3 regions of the Bradyrhizobium sp. 45 genome follow, and region 1 is predicted to be linked to each of the others. Evidence: predicted binding sites of a transcription regulator. Region 1 holds the regulator's gene; each other region holds the start of a gene.
The links. Region 1 encodes PhoB, which activates phosphate uptake and scavenging genes when phosphate is short. Its sites were predicted from a motif close to TGTCATNNANCTGTCAT; they were not measured.

Region 1 (5,603 bases):
TCGTTCAGCTGATCGAGAAGACCTGGGCTGCCGACATCAAGAGCTAGGTTCGCGACGCTCGTGCCCCGGATGCGCTGCGCTGCATCCGGGGCACGGACCAACAAAAAACGTATACTATTTGGTACAGGGGATCGGCGTGGCAGAGATGGCCGTTCAGAGCGATGTAATCGACGACGCCGGACCGTATGACCGCGCCAAGGCCTTGAGCGCGTTCAAGCTCGGCGACGTTACCTTCTACTGGATTACGCGGCTCTCCGCGATCTCGGTGCTTCTGATCCTCGGCGGCATCATCATTTCGCTGATCGTCGGCGCTTTCCCGGCGATGAAAGAATACGGCGTCTCCTTCCTGTGGACGCAGCGCTGGGCGCCCTCCGCAGATCCGCCGGTGCTCGGCGCGCTCGGGCCGATGTACGGCACGCTCGTCACCTCCTTCATCGCGATGCTGATCGCCATTCCCGTGGGTCTCGGCATTGCGATCTTCCTCACCGAGCTCTGCCCGCAATGGCTGCGCCGCCCGATCGGCATGGCAATCGAGCTGCTCGCCGGTATTCCCTCGATCATCTACGGCATGTGGGGCTTCTTCGTGTTGGGTCCGTTCCTGGCCAACACGTTCCAGCCCTTCATGATCAAGATCTTCGACGGCGTTCCCGTGCTGGGCGCGATCTTCGCAGGTCCCCCGTCCTATCTCAGCCTGTTCAATGCCGCGCTGATCCTTGCCATCATGGTGCTGCCCTTCATCACCTCGATCTCGGTCGACGTGTTCAAGACGGTGCCTCCGGTCCTGAAGGAAGCCGCCTACGGCGTCGGCTGCACCACATGGGAAGTCGTCCGCAGCGTGGTGATCCCCTACACCCGGGTCGGCGTCATCGGCGGCATCATGCTGGCGCTGGGCCGCGCGCTCGGCGAGACCATGGCGGTGACCTTCATCATCGGCAACTCGTTCCGGATCTCGTCATCGATCTTTGCGCCGGGCACCACGATCTCGGCGGCGATCGCATCCGAGTTCGCCGAGAGCGACGGCCTGCACCAATCCGGCCTGATCCTGCTCGGCCTCCTGCTGTTCGTTCTGACCTTCTTCGTGCTCGCAGCGGCGCGGCTGATGCTGATGCGGCTGGAAAAGAAGGCGGGGAATTAGCGCCATGAATCCGATCTATTCACGCCGACGCCGCAAGGACATCGTCGTCCGCGGGCTCTGCATCGCCGCAACCGCCTTCGGCGTCACCTGGCTCGCGCTGATCCTGATCACGCTGCTCTACAACGGGCTGGCGGGACTCAATGTCCAGCTGTTCACCGAGAACACGCCGCCACCGGGATCGAACGAGGGCGGTCTGCTCAACGCCATCGTCGGCTCGCTGATCATGACCGTGATCGGCGTCGGCATCGGCGCGCCGCTCGGTATGTTCGCCGGCACCTATCTCGCCGAATACGGCCGCAATGACCGGCTGACCTCGGTGATCCGCTTCATCAACGACATCCTGCTCTCGGCGCCCTCGATCATCATCGGCCTGTTCATCTACGGCGCCGTGGTGGTGCCGATGCGCGGCTTCTCGGCGATCGCAGGCTCGCTCGCCCTCGCGGTCATCGTGATCCCGGTGGTGCTGCGCACGACCGAGGACATGCTGCTGCTGGTGCCGAACGCGTTGCGCGAGGCGGCCTCGGCGCTCGGCCTGCCGCGTTCGCTGGTGATCCAGCGGATCGCTTATCGTGCTGCCCGATCGGGTCTCATCACCGGCGTGCTGCTCGCGACCGCTCGCGTCGCCGGTGAAACCGCGCCGCTGCTGTTCACCGCGCTATCGAACCAGTTCTTCAGCCTCGGCCTGAACAAGACGATGGCGAACCTGCCTGTGACCATCAACAACTTCGTGCAGAGCCCCTATGCCTATTGGAAGCAGTTGGCCTGGAGCGGGGCGCTGCTCATCACCCTGACCGTTCTTGCCCTTAATATTTTCGCGCGCATCCTTGGCGCCGAGAGGACCGCAAAATGAGTGATCTTTCCGTGTCGATGAGCGCGTCCGGTGGACTGCCGCACGCGGCGGTGCTGCCCGAGGCGCCCCCCAAGGTGACCGTGCGTAACCTGGACTTCTATTACGGCGAGCACCATGCGCTGAAGAACATCAACCTGACGCTCGGCGCCAACCGCGTTACGGCGTTCATCGGTCCGTCGGGCTGCGGCAAGTCGACCCTGCTGCGCATCTTCAACCGGATGTACGACCTCTATCCCGGCCAGCGCGCCACCGGTCAGCTCATGCTCGATCAGACCAACATTCTCGACCCCAGGCTGGACCTCAATTTGCTGCGCGCCCGCGTCGGCATGGTGTTCCAGAAGCCGACGCCGTTCCCGATGACGATCTACGAGAACATCGCGTTCGGCATCCGTCTCTATGAGAAGATCTCGAAGTCCGAGATGGACGGCCGCGTCGAGAAGGCGCTGCGCGGCGGCGCGCTGTGGAACGAGGTCAAGGACAAGCTCAACGCCTCCGGCCTGTCGCTCTCCGGCGGCCAGCAGCAGCGCCTCTGCATCGCCCGCACCGTCGCGGTGCGGCCCGAGGTGATCCTGTTCGACGAACCCTGTTCGGCGCTCGACCCGATCTCGACCGCCAAGGTCGAGGAGCTGATCCAGGAGCTGTCCGAGGATTACACGATCGCTATCGTCACCCACAACATGCAACAGGCGGCGCGCGTCTCCGACAAGACCGCCTTCATGTATCTCGGCGAGCTGATAGAGTTCGACGACACCAGCAAGATCTTCACGTCGCCGTCAGATCGGCGCACGCAGGATTACATCACCGGCCGGTTCGGCTAGGAGACGCGACATGGGTTCTGAACATACCGCAAAGGCTTTCGACACCGACCTCCAGGAACTCACTCGCCTGGTCGCCGAGATGGGCGGCATCGCCGAGCGCATGATCGTCGAGTCCGTCGACGCGCTGATCCGCCGCGACGTCCCGCTCGGCCAGCGCGTCGTCGCCATCGACACCGAGCTCGACGCGCTGCAGAAGCGCATCGAGGAGCGTGCGGTGCTCACCATCGCCCGCCGCCAGCCGATGGCGGTCGATCTGCGCGAGATCGTCGGCGCCATGCGCGTCGCGACCGATCTCGAGCGCATCGGCGACCTCGCCAAGAACATGGGCAAGCGCGTCGCGGCGCTGGAGACGGACTTCCATCCGCTCAAGCTGTTCCGCGGCCTCGAGCACATGACCGACCTCGTGCAGCAGCAGGTCAAGTCGGTGCTGGACGCCTATGCCGCGCATGATTTGCCGGCGGCGATGGCGGTGTGGAAGGGCGACGAGGAAGTCGACGCCATCTGCACCTCGCTGTTCCGCGAACTCCTCACCTACATGATGGAGGATCCGCGCAATATCTCGTTCTGCATCCATCTGATGTTCTGCGCCAAGAACATCGAGCGGATCGGCGACCACGCCACCAATATCGCCGAGACCGTGTTCTACATGATCGAGGGCCAGGCGATCACCGACAAGCGGCCGAAGGGCGACATGACGACCTTTGCCAACACGGTACCGAACACCTGAAGACTTAAGGAGCGACGACCCGATGGGCGCACGCATTATGGTGGTTGAGGACGAGGAAGCCCTGACCGAGCTTCTCCGCTACAACCTCGAAGGCGACGGCTATGACGTCGAGACGGTGATGCGCGGCGACGACGCCGACACCCGCCTCAAGGAGCACATCCCCGATCTGATCGTGCTCGACTGGATGCTGCCGGGCCTGTCAGGCATCGAATTGTGCCGGCGGCTTCGCACCCGTCCCGAGACCAAGCAGCTCCCGATCATCATGCTCACCGCGCGCGGCGAGGAGAGCGAGCGGGTGCGGGGTCTTGCGACCGGCGCCGACGATTACATCGTCAAGCCGTTCTCGGTGCCGGAGCTGCTGGCGCGCGTGAAAGGCCTGCTGCGGCGCGCGAGCCCGGAGCGCCTCGCCACCGTCCTTGCTTTTGGCGACATCGAGCTCGACCGTGACAAGCGCCGCGTGGCGCGCTCGGGCCGGCCGATCGATCTCGGTCCGACCGAATATCGCCTGCTGGAGTTCTTCCTGGAGCATCCGGGACGGGTGTTCTCGCGCGAGCAGCTGCTCGACAGCGTCTGGGGCCGCGACATCTATATCGACGAGCGCACCGTCGACGTGCATATCGGCCGCCTGCGCAAGCTGCTCAATCTCGGCCGCGAGCAGGACCCGATCCGCACCGTCCGCGGCGCCGGCTACGCGCTGGATGATCGCTTCGCGAAGGCGGAGCAGGTGTAGGGTTGCAGGCTTGTTTGTTGGCGAGCTGTCCCTGCATTCTCAGCCGTCGTCCCGGACAAGCGAGCGAAGCGAGCGCTGATCCGGGACCCATAACCACCGAACGTGGTTTGGCGAAGACTCGGAGTGACCCCTTCCGCACGATTATTGCGTGCTCGGAGTATGGGTCCCGGCCCCCCGTGCGCAATTGCGCACTAGGCCGGGACGACACTGAAATTGTTGAACTGTCTTCGCGTGACGACTAACGGGGACCCGGCTTTACCGGTGCGCGGCGCCGATCCGACGCGGGCTGGTACGCAACGCGCGAGTGCTGGGCGCAATAGGGCAGTCCGGACAGCGCCCTTCCACCGCAGAAGAAGAAGTCCGGGCTCGAGGGATCGCCGACCGGCCAGTGGCAGGTCGCCTCGTTCAATTCCAGCAGCGACAGCCGCTGGCTCATCGGCACCACGTTGTCGTAGGTGACCGGATCCGGCTCAGCCTCGACCTCGAAGGCCTGCGCCAGCGCGGTGTTGCCGCGCGAGATCGGGCGGCTCACCCGCATCATGTGCTGCGCGGGGCGCGCCTTGCGCGGCCGCGGCGCTGCCGATGATGGGCTCTTGGCGCGGCCCGAAAGGCCGAGCCTGTGCACTTTGCCGATCACGGCATTGCGGGTCACATTGCCGAGCTCCGCCGCGATCTGGCTGGCCGAAAGTCCGGCCTCCCAGAGCTTTTTCAGCTGCTCGACGCGATCATCGGACCAGGTCAAAACCGTCATTGCACCCTTTCCCTCGCTGCGCGCCAGCCATCCTGGGGCCTCGCAGCGAATGCCTAAGCCTTCAAAAACCCGTGCCGCCAGAATCCCTTAAGGCTCGCCGGGCGCGTCTTGAACGCCCGAACGTTTACGCCGGTACATAAGGACTTAAAGATCAGAACCACTGCACGAGATGTCGTATCTGACAATCCAAACGCTACAATATGGCGTGACTCCCGCGCAAGAGTCCGCCGACTCGCTTCCACATGTTCCGTGGCCAAATCCCGCAAAATCGGCACCGCAAGACTACGGATTCAGCGTTTCGCGAGGCTTTCCGGGCGGCATTGACACCCGTTTCACCAGGCCTAAGATAGTCGCACGTGCCGCCCTCAAGAGGCGGCACGTTTCGTTTTCCGGGCCGGTCGATGGTGCGTTGCGCAATGCACGCTCACTCCGTCCGCAACATTCAAGTGACCATCATGACTAACAGCGCAGCGCCGCATTTGCTCCCCGTTTTCGCCAGGTCCGACCTTGGTTTCGAGCGTGGCGAAGGCTGCTGGCTGATCGCGACCAATGGCGAGCGCTATCTCGATTTCACCTCCGGGGTGGCGGTGAA
Region 2 (5,603 bases), on a different contig from region 1:
AGTTCGAAGCGATGCGCCGAGCCGATCAGCGACGCCTTGTAGGCATAGCTCGCACCCGCAGCCGGCTCAACTCCCGAATCCCGCATCTTCACAATCGATCCTATCCGGGCAATCCAGTCTGCGACCCGCTTGCGTGAGCGCCCTGCCCCATCCTACAAGCGAGACATGGCTGAGACGATTTTTTTTCCGCGCCGCCTGATTCTCGGCGCCGCCGTGATCTCCGGCGTGCTGCTCGCGCTCGCCGTGCACATGCTGGGCGCGCGCTACGGGCTCGATCTCGGCGGCCTCTGGCACTCGGACTCGCACGAGTTCATACCGGCGGGCGCGGCGATCGCCTGGTGGCTGATCGCCTCCGTCGGCTTCTCCGGCGGCTATTTCACGGCGACGTTGATGCAGAGCGCCGTCTCGGGCCAGATCCCGCAACGGATGCGGCAATTCCTCATCGCGGTCGGCGTGCTGCTGCTTGCGGGGGCTGGCCAGGTGGCCTCGGCGCCGAGCCCGGTCCCGACGGTCTCAGGCGTGCTGGCCGGGATTGCCGCGCTGGGCCTCGGTGCCGTGATGGCGTTCTGCGGCGCGCATTTCGCACTGCGCCGCGGCTAATTCCTCCGCACAATTCATCCGCGCGACGGCGCGCCGATCACGGCGGCGGCGAGCACGAGGACGGCGGCCGATACCACCAGCGATGCGTGCAGGCCGGTCATGAACGTGCCTTCCGAGGCCACCAGCGAACCGAACAGCGCAACGCCGAGCACGCTGCCTGTCTGCCGCGTCGCGTTCAGGACGCCCGCCGCGATGCCGGAGCGTGCCTTCTCGACGCTGCCCAGCAAGGTCGAGGTCAGCGGCGGCACCAGCAGCCCAAGCCCGCTGCTGATCGCGATCATCTGCGCAAAGATCGCCCAATAGCTTGTGCCGGCCTCGATCCACAGCAGGCCGAGACAGCCGAGCGCCGAGACGCAGGCGCCGACGACGATGGTCGGGCACGACCCGATGCGCTCGGCGAGACGCGGCGCCAGCAGATTGACCGGCAGCACCACCGCCATCATCGGCACGAAGGCGAGACCGGTCCACCACGCCGACAGGCCGTTGATCCTCTGGAAGTAAAGGCTGAGCACGAAGATCAGCCCGTAAATCGCGACGTTCACGAGCAGGCCGACGAGCGCGGTCAGGCTGAACAGCCGGTGATCGAACAGGGACAGGGGCAGCATCGGCTGCCTCGCGCGGCTCTCGCGCCAGACGAACAGCACCGCCAGGAAAGCGGCTGAAGCGAACGCCGCGAGCACAGCCGGATGCTGCCAGCCAAGCGCGCCCCCCTCGATGATCGCGCCGGCGAGCGCCCCCAGCGCACCAATTGCCGCGAGCTGGCCGGGCAGATCGATCTCGCGTGAGGGCGCGCGCGTGGTCTCGGTCGCATAGCGCCAACTCAGCCAAAGGCCGATGAGGCCGATCGGAAGGTTGACGAGAAAGATCGCGCGCCAGCCGACCAGCGTGATCAGCGCGCCGCCGACGAAGGGGCCCGCGGTGAGCGCGAGGCTCGCACCGGCGGCCCAGATCGCGACGGCGCGGCCGCGCTCGCGGTCGTCCGGATAGGCATGATTGAGCAGGGCAAGGGAATTCGGCACCAGGATCGCCGCCGCCAGGCCCTGGACCAGGCGCGCCCCAATCAGCACGGTTGCATTGGGCGACAACGCACAGGCGAGCGATGCGGCGGTGAAGATTGCGAAACCCGCCATGAAGACGCGCTTGGCGCCGATGCGGTCGCCGAGCGCGCCCGCCGTCAGGATGAAGGCGGCAAACGCAATGGTGTAGGCGCTGACAACCCATTGCAGCTCGGCGACGCCGCCGCCGAGCGTCCTGCCCATCGCGTCGAGCGCGGTGTTGACGATGGTGACGTCAAGCTGCACCACGCCATAACCAAGGCTCATCGCGGCAAGGGTGAGGGACGTCGCAAGGCGGGAGCCGGAATGCGGCGCGCCGGCTTCGAAGGCTTCGTATCTGGCGGTGCTTACTCGCATGCTGCCATCTCGGTTGCAGCCCCATGCGAACGATACGCTTCCAGCCCCTCGTCATGTTACGACAAGGATCGAATGATGGATGCGGGACGGATGCCTCATGTTCGAGCGTCGCGCGGATGACCGCGCGACGCTCTCTCCTGGCTATGCCTTGCCCTCAGCTGGCCGCGCGCAGATTCACCTTGCTCTCGGCGATCGTGGTCAGCTTCTTGTCGGTCGCCTTCTCTTCTTCCAACGTCTTGGCGAGCACGCTGGCGCAGTCGTTGCGGCCGAGTTGCTTGGCCCAGGCGATCAGGCTGCCGTAGCGGACGATCTCGTAGTGTTCCGCCGCCTGTGCCGCGTTGATCAGCGCGGCGTCGAGCACCGCCTTGTCGGCGACTTCGCCGGCGGTCTCGTCGGCTTCCTCGATGATGCCGTCGATCGCGGGGCAATCGACCGCCTTCACCTGCGCACCGTGCATCTTGAACACTTCCTCGAGGCGCTTGACGTGCTCTCTGGTTTCTTCGAGGTGCGTCAAAAAGCCCTGCTTCAGCTGCGGATCGGTCGCCTTATCCGCCATTTTAGGCAGAGCCTTGGTGAGCTGCTGCTCGGCGTAATAGATGTCCTGGAGCTGATGCACGAACAGGTCGTTCATGGTCTTGATGTCTTTTGTGAACAATCCCATCGGTCCGATCCTCTCGGGTTGTGGGAACACGGAGGCACCGGCTCGCAGGAGAAGCCGGTTATTCCGCCATGTTCGATTGCTGATGGGGCACTAACCAGCGCACGGCATCGTCGTTCCAAAAAAGCCCGCATCCCTTGCGCTGGAACAATGCCGGCCATGCAGGGTCTGAGACTATGTCACGGACGGACGCGACCGGTGCCACGACTCATATGCTTAACGCGCGTCCGATGTGAACCGCGTATGACAAAGTAGCTGGTCCAAGGCAGAACCTATCCTTGTCAAGGGCTGCACAAGTCACTGTTTTTGCCTTAAATGAGCTACATCATGCCTAGCGATCCAAGCCCACATCGGGCACTGATCGCATCCGACCGGCCAATGTCTGGCCTGGTCGGTCTTGCCCCCCGCCGGGAGGATGAATGCACGGACTGCTGACCGCGCTCAAGCGCGGCTTCAAGAGATGGATCGGCTGGCGGCGACTCGGCGTTGCGGCGAGCGTCTTCATCATCGCGTTCGCGATCACCACGCTGGTACGGACGCTCAAGGGCATCGACACCGGGGTCATCCTGACCGCGTTGACCGAGATCCCCCGCGGCAATATCGGGCTGGCGGCGATCTGCGTATGCTTCGCGTTCTGTACGCTGACCTTCTACGACTTTTTTGCACTGCGAACGATCGGCAAGAGGCACGTGCCTTATCGCATCGCAGCGCTCTCCAGCTTCACGTCCTATTCGATCGGCCACAATATCGGCGCCACCGTCTTCACCGGCGGCGCGATCCGCTTCCGGATCTATTCGGATTACGGGCTGAATGCGATCGACGTCGCAAAAATCTGCTTCCTGTCGGGCCTGACCTTCTGGCTCGGTAACATCTTCGTGCTCTCGATCGGCATGGCCATCCATCCGGATGCCGCCTCCTACATGGATCAGCTGCCGTCGTCGATCAACCGGCTGATTGCGATCGGCGGCCTCGCCTCGATCGGCGCCTATCTGGTCTGGCTGTGCATGGGCGAGAAGCGCCGCGAGCTCGGCCAGAAAGGCTGGAAGGTGGTGCTGCCCTCAGCGCCGCTGACGTTGGTGCAGATCCTGATCGGCGTCGTCGATCTCGGATTCTGCGCGCTGGCGATGTACCTTCTGGTGCCGGCCACTCCGCAGATCGACTTCCTGTCGCTCTCCGTGGTGTTCATTTTGGCGACTTTGCTCGGCTTCGCCAGCCATGCTCCCGGCTCGCTCGGCGTGTTCGACGCCGCCATGCTGGTGGCGCTGCCCGAATTCGGCCGCGAGCAGCTTCTGGCCACGCTCCTCGTCTTCCGCATCCTCTATTTCGTGATCCCGTTCGGTCTTGCCATCTCCATCATGGGCGCACGCGAGCTCTGGATGAATGTGGTGGAGCCCTGGCAGGAGCGCCGACGGCTGGCGGAGGCCTGCGCGCAGGCCAACCTGCCCAAGCAGGTGGCAGCGATGGAGCGCGAGCGGTCGCTGCGGCAGGCCAGCAAACGCTGAGCGTGATCCGGAAAAGTGCGAAGTGGTTTTCCGAAAAGATCATGCTCCCACGATAGTCCGCTAGACGCCGGCCGGCAAAACCGTCAGACCAATGTTGCAGGCGGAGACTAGCTCTCTTATTTCCGCCTCAACTTTGCCGTTGAAGACGCGGGCCATGATCCCTTTCTTCCATCGCCGTTTCCTCGCCGGTGCCCTGCTGCTCGCCGGGCTCCTCACCGCCTTCCCGCCGGAGCGGGCGGCCGCGCAGGACGCGGGCGCCATGCAGATCAGCTGGGAGGTGCGCAACCGCTTCCGGCTGTTCCGCGAGGAGCGCGACTTCCTGCTCCATGTCGAGAACGCGCGTAACCGCAGCATCCTCGCCGCCGAGCAATCGCTGGAGCTCCAGAGCGAGGGCCGCGGCTGGGCCCGCAACATGGTCAACCGGCTCTGCATCGACCTCCAGGGCCGGGTCAACCAGCCCTGCACCCGCGACAACACCAAGGAAAACTACCTCACCCCCATCGACCATCCCGTCACCGTGCGCCTCGCCGGCGCGGTGCCGGTCGGCGCCACCTGCGCCTGGTCGTTCGACGACGGCGACGGGCCGCAGCAATCCACCTTCGACTGCGCCGAGCCGATCAATCTGCGGGTCCGCTACGGCAAACAGACGGTTGCGAGCGTCGATGTCTCCTCCGGCTCCGATCCGACCCAGCGGGTCCAAACCGAGATCCAGGTCCGCGACATCTTCGTCGCTGGCCTCGGAGACAGCATCGCCTCGGGCGAAGGCAATCCGGACCGGCCGCTGGCGCTGTCGGACGAAGGTTTTTGCTTCCGCTCCTATCTCGGCACCGCCGGCGCGCAGTATTACCGGCCGAGCCGAGCCGGCTTCAAGGGCGGCCGCGCCTGCGAAGCGCCGGATACGCTTGCCAACTGGCAGCGCTACAGCGCCCTCTGGTTCAACTCGCCTTGCCACCGATCGCTCTACAGCTACCAGGCCCGCACCGCGCTGGCGCTTGCGGTACGCTACACCCACGTCGCGGTGACCTTTCTGCCGCTCGCCTGCACTGGCGCCGGCATCAGCGACGGGCTGCTCGGCTCGCAGCGTGCCCGTGAATGCCCGCCCGGCAAGACCGGCGTCTGCAACATCAGCGTGAACGCGCAGGTCGCCGAGCTGCGCGAGGCGCTGACCGCCGCCAGGAAACGCCAGCCCGAGCGCACGCTCGACCTCGTGCTGCTCTCGGTCGGCGCCAACGACGTCTATTTCTCCGGCCTCGTTGCCGACGTGATCGTCGAGACCGCAACCGAGCGCGCGATATTCCGCCGCTCCGGCGTGATGGCGAGCGTCGATGATTCCCGCGATGCGCTGGCGCGCGAACTGCCGCAGAATTTCGTCAAGCTGCGCGAGGCGCTGAAGCCGCTGGTCGGCGGCGACCTCTCGCATGTGGTCTACGT
Region 3 (5,603 bases), on a different contig from region 1:
CGACCGATCGAGCACGGCGCCGATATTTCCCTGTACTCGCTCACGAAATATGTCGGCGGTCATTCAGATCTGATCGCGGGCGCCGCGCTCGGCGCGAAGGCGGTGGTGAAAGGCATCAAGGCGCTGCGGGGCGCCATCGGCACCCAGCTCGATCCGCATTCCTGCTGGATGATCAACCGCTCGCTCGAGACGCTGAGCCTGCGCATGGAAAAGGCGGATGCGAATGCGCGCCTCGTGGCGGACTATCTCCGCGATCATCCCAAAGTGGCCAAGGTGCACTATCTCGGTCATCACGACGCGGCGTCGCCGGACGGACTTGTGTTTGCACGGCAATGCTCGGGGGCAGGGTCCACGTTCTCGTTCGACATCGTCGGCGGCAAGGCCGCCGCCATGAAATTCCTCAACGCGCTGCAAATCCTCAAGCTGGCGGTGAGCCTTGGTGGAACGGAGTCGCTTGCGAGCCTGCCTGCCACCATGACTCATTCCGGCGTTCCCGCCGACATCCGCCGGAAGATCGGCGTGCTCGATTCCACGATCCGGCTGTCGATCGGCATCGAACACCCGTCGGATTTGATCGCCGACCTCGCGCAGGCGCTGAACGCAGCCGAACCTGACGTGTGACGCCTGCGCCAGCGCTACGCGGAATCGGAAAGGGCGGCTGCGATGGCAGCCGCCCTTTTTGTTGGTCTGTGCGAAGCTTACTTCGTCACCTGACCGCGGATCTCGCCGCCCGGATTGGCCGCGGTGTGGATGTTGACGTAGAGCTTGCCGCCGAGCAGATCGGCGGCCTGCGCGTCGGTCAGCGTCGCCGAGCCCTCGGCCGGGCTGGTGGCAGCGCCTGGGATCGGGATCGCAACGCCGGCGTTCTTGCCGGGCTCGGCAGGTCCGTGGAAATGCGCGGCGGTGGCGGGCCCGGACAGGCCGGAATAGGTGACCTTCCAGGACAGCTTCTTGCTGGCGGCGTCGTAATCCAGATCGGCCGTTCCGGTGCCGCTGCTGGTCGTTGCGGGGACCTCGGACTTGGCGTCGAGCGTTGCTTTCAGCTTTTCCGCGCTGGCCGAACCCGCAAAAGCTACGGCGCCAAGCACTGACATGGCGATGACGATCTTGTTCATGATTTTTCTCCCTGCTGAACCCGTTTGGGCTGCCAAACTTCCAACAGCCGGCATTGCAGTTTATTCCCGTTTCATGCTGCGGTGGGCTAAATTCTTCGTGGCTGGAGCCGCGAGGACATCGGTCATAAGCTTCGCCGCGACGACGAAAGGACCGCATGTTGCGACGAACAATCTCCGTGGCGCTGCTCGCCGCACTCGCCACAGCCGGCGTCTATTGGTGGCTCAGCGCGCCGGTGGGGGCGGCCGTCGGCACCGCGCCTGCCCGCGTCCCTGATCTTGCCAATGGCCAGGTGATGTTCAACGCCGGCGGCTGCGCCTCATGCCATGCCGTCCCCGACCAGCCCGATCGTCTCAGGCTCGGCGGCGGCGTCGCGATCAAGTCGCCGTTCGGAACGTTCTATGCGCCGAACATCTCGTCCGATCCGACCGACGGCATCGGCAAATGGAACGATGCCGAATTCGTCAATGCGGTGATGCACGGGGTCTCGCCGGACGGAGGGCATTATTTTCCGGCCTTTCCTTACACGTCCTATCAGCACGCCAGGCGCGAGGACGTGCTCGATCTCTTTGCGTACCTGAAAACGCTGCCGGCCGTCGCAGGCAAGGTGCGCGACCACGATGTGCGCTTTCCGTTCAACATCCGGCGCAACGTCGGCATTTGGAAATTCTTGTTTCTGGACGACAAGCCCTTCGTCCCCGACAGCGCGAAGTCACCGCAGTGGAATCGCGGCGCCTATCTCGTCAACAGTTTTGGCCATTGCGCGGAATGCCACAGCCCGCGCAACGCGCTCGGCGGCATCACCGCCGCACAACGCTTCGCCGGCGGCCCCAATCCGGAAGGCGAGGGGTGGGTGCCCAACATCACCCAGAAGGGCCTCGGCGAATGGAGCGCGAAGGATATTGCCTATTTCCTGAAGACCGGCGAATTGCCCGACGGCGACAGCGTTGGCGGCGCGATGACGCGGGTGATCAAGAACACCTCGCAATTGCCGGACGACGATCTCGCGGCGATGGCGGCTTATCTCAAATCGCTGCCGCCGGTGGACGGTCCGCCGCGTCCCAAGCGCAAGGAGGGCGGCACCTGATCGGGCCTGCCCTTTTTCGGACGGTCAACTCGCGCCAAACGCCTTGAAGGTGATGATGGTGAGGGTGTCCTGGATGCCGGGCAGCACCTGCACCTTCTCGTTGACGAAGTGGCCGATATCGGTGTCGTTGTCGACGTAAAACTTCACCAGCAGGTCGTATTGCCCGGCCGTGGAATAGATCTCGGAGGCGATCTCGGCTTCGGCAAGCGCATTGGCGACCACATAGGATTGGCCGAGCTTGCATTTGATCTGGACGAAAAAGGGAACCATCGCGGTCACTCCGAAAGCATATCTGACGGCTAATAGGCCAAACCCGGCCGGATTTAGCAAGTGAACTTGCTGGGCTGGGAGAGGCGCGCTAGGACGGGCCATGGCTTCGAAAACGCTGAAGATCGCCCCATGACGACACCCGTAGCGCTGACCATTGCCGGCTCCGATTCGAGCGGCGGCGCCGGCATCCAGGCCGACCTGAAGACCTTCGCCGCGCTCGGCGTTTTTGGCGCTTCCGCCATCACGGCGCTGACGGCGCAGAACACCCGCGGCGTCACCGGCATTCACGCCGTGCCCGCCGAATTCGTCACCGCGCAGATCGACGCGGTGTTTTCCGATCTCGAGGTCGGCGCGGTCAAGATCGGCATGGTCGCGCAAGCCGCCAGCATCGATGCGATCGCGGCCGCGCTGTCGCGCTGGGCCCCCCAGCATATCGTGCTCGATCCCGTGATGGTGGCGACATCGGGTGATCGCCTGCTCGCGTCCGATGCCGTCGACGCCCTGCGCATCAAGCTGATGCCGCTGGCCTCGGTGATCACACCCAATCTGCCCGAGGCCGCGGCTCTGCTCGACGAGCCGGTCGCGGCCAGCGAGGCCGAGATCGAAAGCCAGGGGCGCCGGCTGCTGGCGCTCGGCTGCCGGGCGGTCCTGATCAAGGGGGGGCACGGCGAGGGCGCCGAGAGTATCGATTATCTCGTCGATGCCAGCACCACGATCGCGCTCGCCGCGCCGCGCGTTGCCACTCGCAACACCCATGGCACCGGCTGTTCGCTGTCCTCGGCGGTCGCCGCCGGGCTCGCCAGGGGCGAGGATCTCGAGCGTGCCGTGCGCAACGCCAAGACCTGGATCAGCGCGGCGATCGCGGCCGCTGATCGCTTCAGCGTCGGCCACGGCCACGGCCCGATCCATCATTTCCACAAATTTTACTGAACGCCGCTCGCGAGCGCGCCACCGCTAGTCCGTCCCGCCATGCAGCTCCGGCTTCTTGCGGAGGCTGCCGCGACGCCATGTCGCCTGATTGTCGCATGCGACTGATATTCGCGGGGTGGGCGAGGCAAGCGCGATTCGTATCTGAGGGTGCCTCAAAGGTTCGATTGGTCATCCCCCTGTCACGGGACATTGTTACAGGCTGGCGCATGGGAAGTTACGATGTGAGTGACGAGAGCCCGGAGCGGCGCTTTCGCACGTTGTTCATCTCCGACGTTCATCTCGGAGCCCGCGGTTCTCAAGCCGACCTTCTGCTCGATTTCCTGCGTTTCCACGACGCCGACACGATCTATCTCGTCGGCGATATCGTCGACGGCTGGGCGCTGAAATCGAGCTGGCATTGGCCCCAATCGCATAACGACCTCGTCCAGAAGCTTTTGCGCAAGGCGCGCAAGGGCGCCAAGGTCATCTACATCCCCGGCAATCACGATGAGTTCCTGCGCAACTATTACGGCACGCATTTCGGCGGCATCGACGTGGTGGAGAACACCGTCCACATCGGCGCGGACGGCAGGCGTTATCTCGTCATCCACGGTGACATCTTCGACCTCGTGGTGCAGAACGCACGCTGGCTCGCCCATCTCGGCGACAAGGCCTACGATTTCGCGATTCAGCTCAATCGCTTCGTCAACTTCTTCCGGCGCATGTTCAAGGTGCCGTATTGGTCGCTGTCGCAATGGGCCAAGCAGAAGGTCAAGAACGCCGTCAATTATATCGGCGCATTCGAGCAGGCACTCGCTGCCGAGGCACGGCGCCACGACGCCGACGGCGTGATCTGCGGTCACATCCATTACGCGGTGATCCGCGACGAGGGCGGAATCCGCTACATGAATTGCGGCGACTGGGTCGAGAGCTGTACGGCGCTGGTCGAGCACGACGACGGCCATTTCGAGATCATCACCTGGGCGGACCAGGCCGAGAAGCCGGCACAGGTCCCGCAGGTCGCAGCCAGAGCTGCATGACAAAGGCAGCCTGATGCGCATCCTGGTCGCGACCGACGCCTGGCACCCGCAAGTCAACGGTGTGGTTCGGACGCTGACCAAACTTGCCGACGCCGCCAAAAGTCTCGACGTCGAATTCTCGTTCCTGACGCCACAATCGTTCCGCACCTTTGCGATGCCGAGCTATCGGGACGTGCGGGTGGCCATGCCGCGCCCGGGCAGAATCGCGAAGCTGATCGAAGAGGCGCGCCCGGACAGCATCCACATCGCGACGGAGGGGCCGATCGGCCTGATGGTCCGCCGCTATTGCCGGCAGCGCAAGCTGCCCTTCACGACCAGCTTCCACACCCGCTTTCCCGAATATGTCCGCGCCCGCGTGCCGGTGCCGGGCTCGCTGATCTGGCGGGCGCTGTGCCGATTCCATAGCCCCAGCCGCGCCGTGATGGCGGCAACGCCGGCGCTCGCCAGCGAACTGACCGAGCGCGGCTTCGACAATGTCGTGCTGTGGCCCCGCGGCGTCGACACCCATCTGTTCCATCCCCGCCCGATTGATCTCTGCCTGCCGGCGCCGGTGTTCCTCTCGGTCGGCCGCGTTGCCGTGGAGAAGAATCTCGAGGCGTTCCTCGACCTCGAGCTGCCCGGCACCAAGGTGATCGTCGGCGACGGTCCGGCGCGTGTCGCGCTGGAGGAGGCCTATCCGGACGCGATCTTCCTCGGCGAAAAGCATGGCGAGGAGCTGGCGGACATCTACGCGGCCGCCGATGTCTTCGTGTTTCCGAGCAAGACCGACACGTTCGGCCTCGTTCTGCTCGAAGCGCTGGCGAGCGGCCTGCCGGTCGCGGCTTTCCCGGTGAAGGGCCCCCGCGACGTGATCGGCGATGCGCCGGTTGGCGCGCTCGATCACGATCTGCGCAGCGCCTGCTTTGCCGCGCTCGACATCTCCCGGCAGGACTGCGTGGAATTCGCCGCCAACTACACCTGGGAGGCCTCGGCCCGGGCTTTTATCGACAGCATTTTGGCCGTCGGCGCGGTAATGCCCGGCCGAAACGGGGCAGAGCCGGCGCGATTCGTCGCCTGAGAGCCCAAAGCCTCGCGCGGAGATGCCTTGCCCGCGCCTCATCCGGCGCGATAACATTCAGGCATGACAGAACAGCTTCTCCCGATCGGCCCTGCCGATATCGACGCCGCAGCACGCGTGATCGCAC

Region 2: the regulator PhoB is predicted to act here: its motif matches at 2,903-2,919, upstream of IVB42_RS18650 (YbhN family protein).
Region 3: the regulator PhoB is predicted to act here: its motif matches at 3,567-3,583, upstream of IVB42_RS18790 (UDP-2,3-diacylglucosamine diphosphatase).

Annotation. Positions count from the first base shown of each region.
Region 1 covers NZ_JADPIX010000049.1:55,827-61,429, reverse strand. Annotated here, with positions in the region: gene pstS (phosphate ABC transporter substrate-binding protein PstS) at 1-47, shown strand, start outside; gene pstC (phosphate ABC transporter permease subunit PstC) at 146-1,135, shown strand; gene pstA (phosphate ABC transporter permease PstA) at 1,140-1,985, shown strand; gene pstB (phosphate ABC transporter ATP-binding protein PstB) at 1,982-2,803, shown strand; gene phoU (phosphate signaling complex protein PhoU) at 2,814-3,530, shown strand; gene phoB (phosphate regulon transcriptional regulator PhoB) at 3,553-4,260, shown strand; gene IVB42_RS06780 (GcrA family cell cycle regulator) at 4,499-5,011, opposite strand; gene IVB42_RS06775 (aspartate aminotransferase family protein) at 5,467-5,603, shown strand, end outside.
Region 2 covers NZ_JADPIX010000109.1:214,951-220,553, forward strand. Annotated here, with positions in the region: gene IVB42_RS18630 (hypothetical protein) at 1-86, opposite strand, end outside; gene IVB42_RS18635 (hypothetical protein) at 166-600, shown strand; gene IVB42_RS18640 (MFS transporter) at 615-2,012, opposite strand; gene IVB42_RS18645 (ferritin-like domain-containing protein) at 2,167-2,673, opposite strand; gene IVB42_RS18650 (YbhN family protein) at 3,090-4,172, shown strand; gene IVB42_RS18655 (hypothetical protein) at 4,327-5,603, shown strand, end outside.
Region 3 covers NZ_JADPIX010000109.1:251,542-257,144, reverse strand. Annotated here, with positions in the region: gene IVB42_RS18815 (cystathionine gamma-synthase family protein) at 1-621, shown strand, start outside; gene IVB42_RS18810 (CHRD domain-containing protein) at 699-1,115, opposite strand; gene IVB42_RS18805 (cytochrome c) at 1,271-2,200, shown strand; gene IVB42_RS18800 (Lrp/AsnC family transcriptional regulator) at 2,225-2,470, opposite strand; gene thiD (bifunctional hydroxymethylpyrimidine kinase/phosphomethylpyrimidine kinase) at 2,600-3,400, shown strand; gene IVB42_RS18790 (UDP-2,3-diacylglucosamine diphosphatase) at 3,607-4,419, shown strand; gene IVB42_RS18785 (glycosyltransferase family 1 protein) at 4,433-5,476, shown strand; gene IVB42_RS18780 (threonine/serine dehydratase) at 5,540-5,603, shown strand, end outside.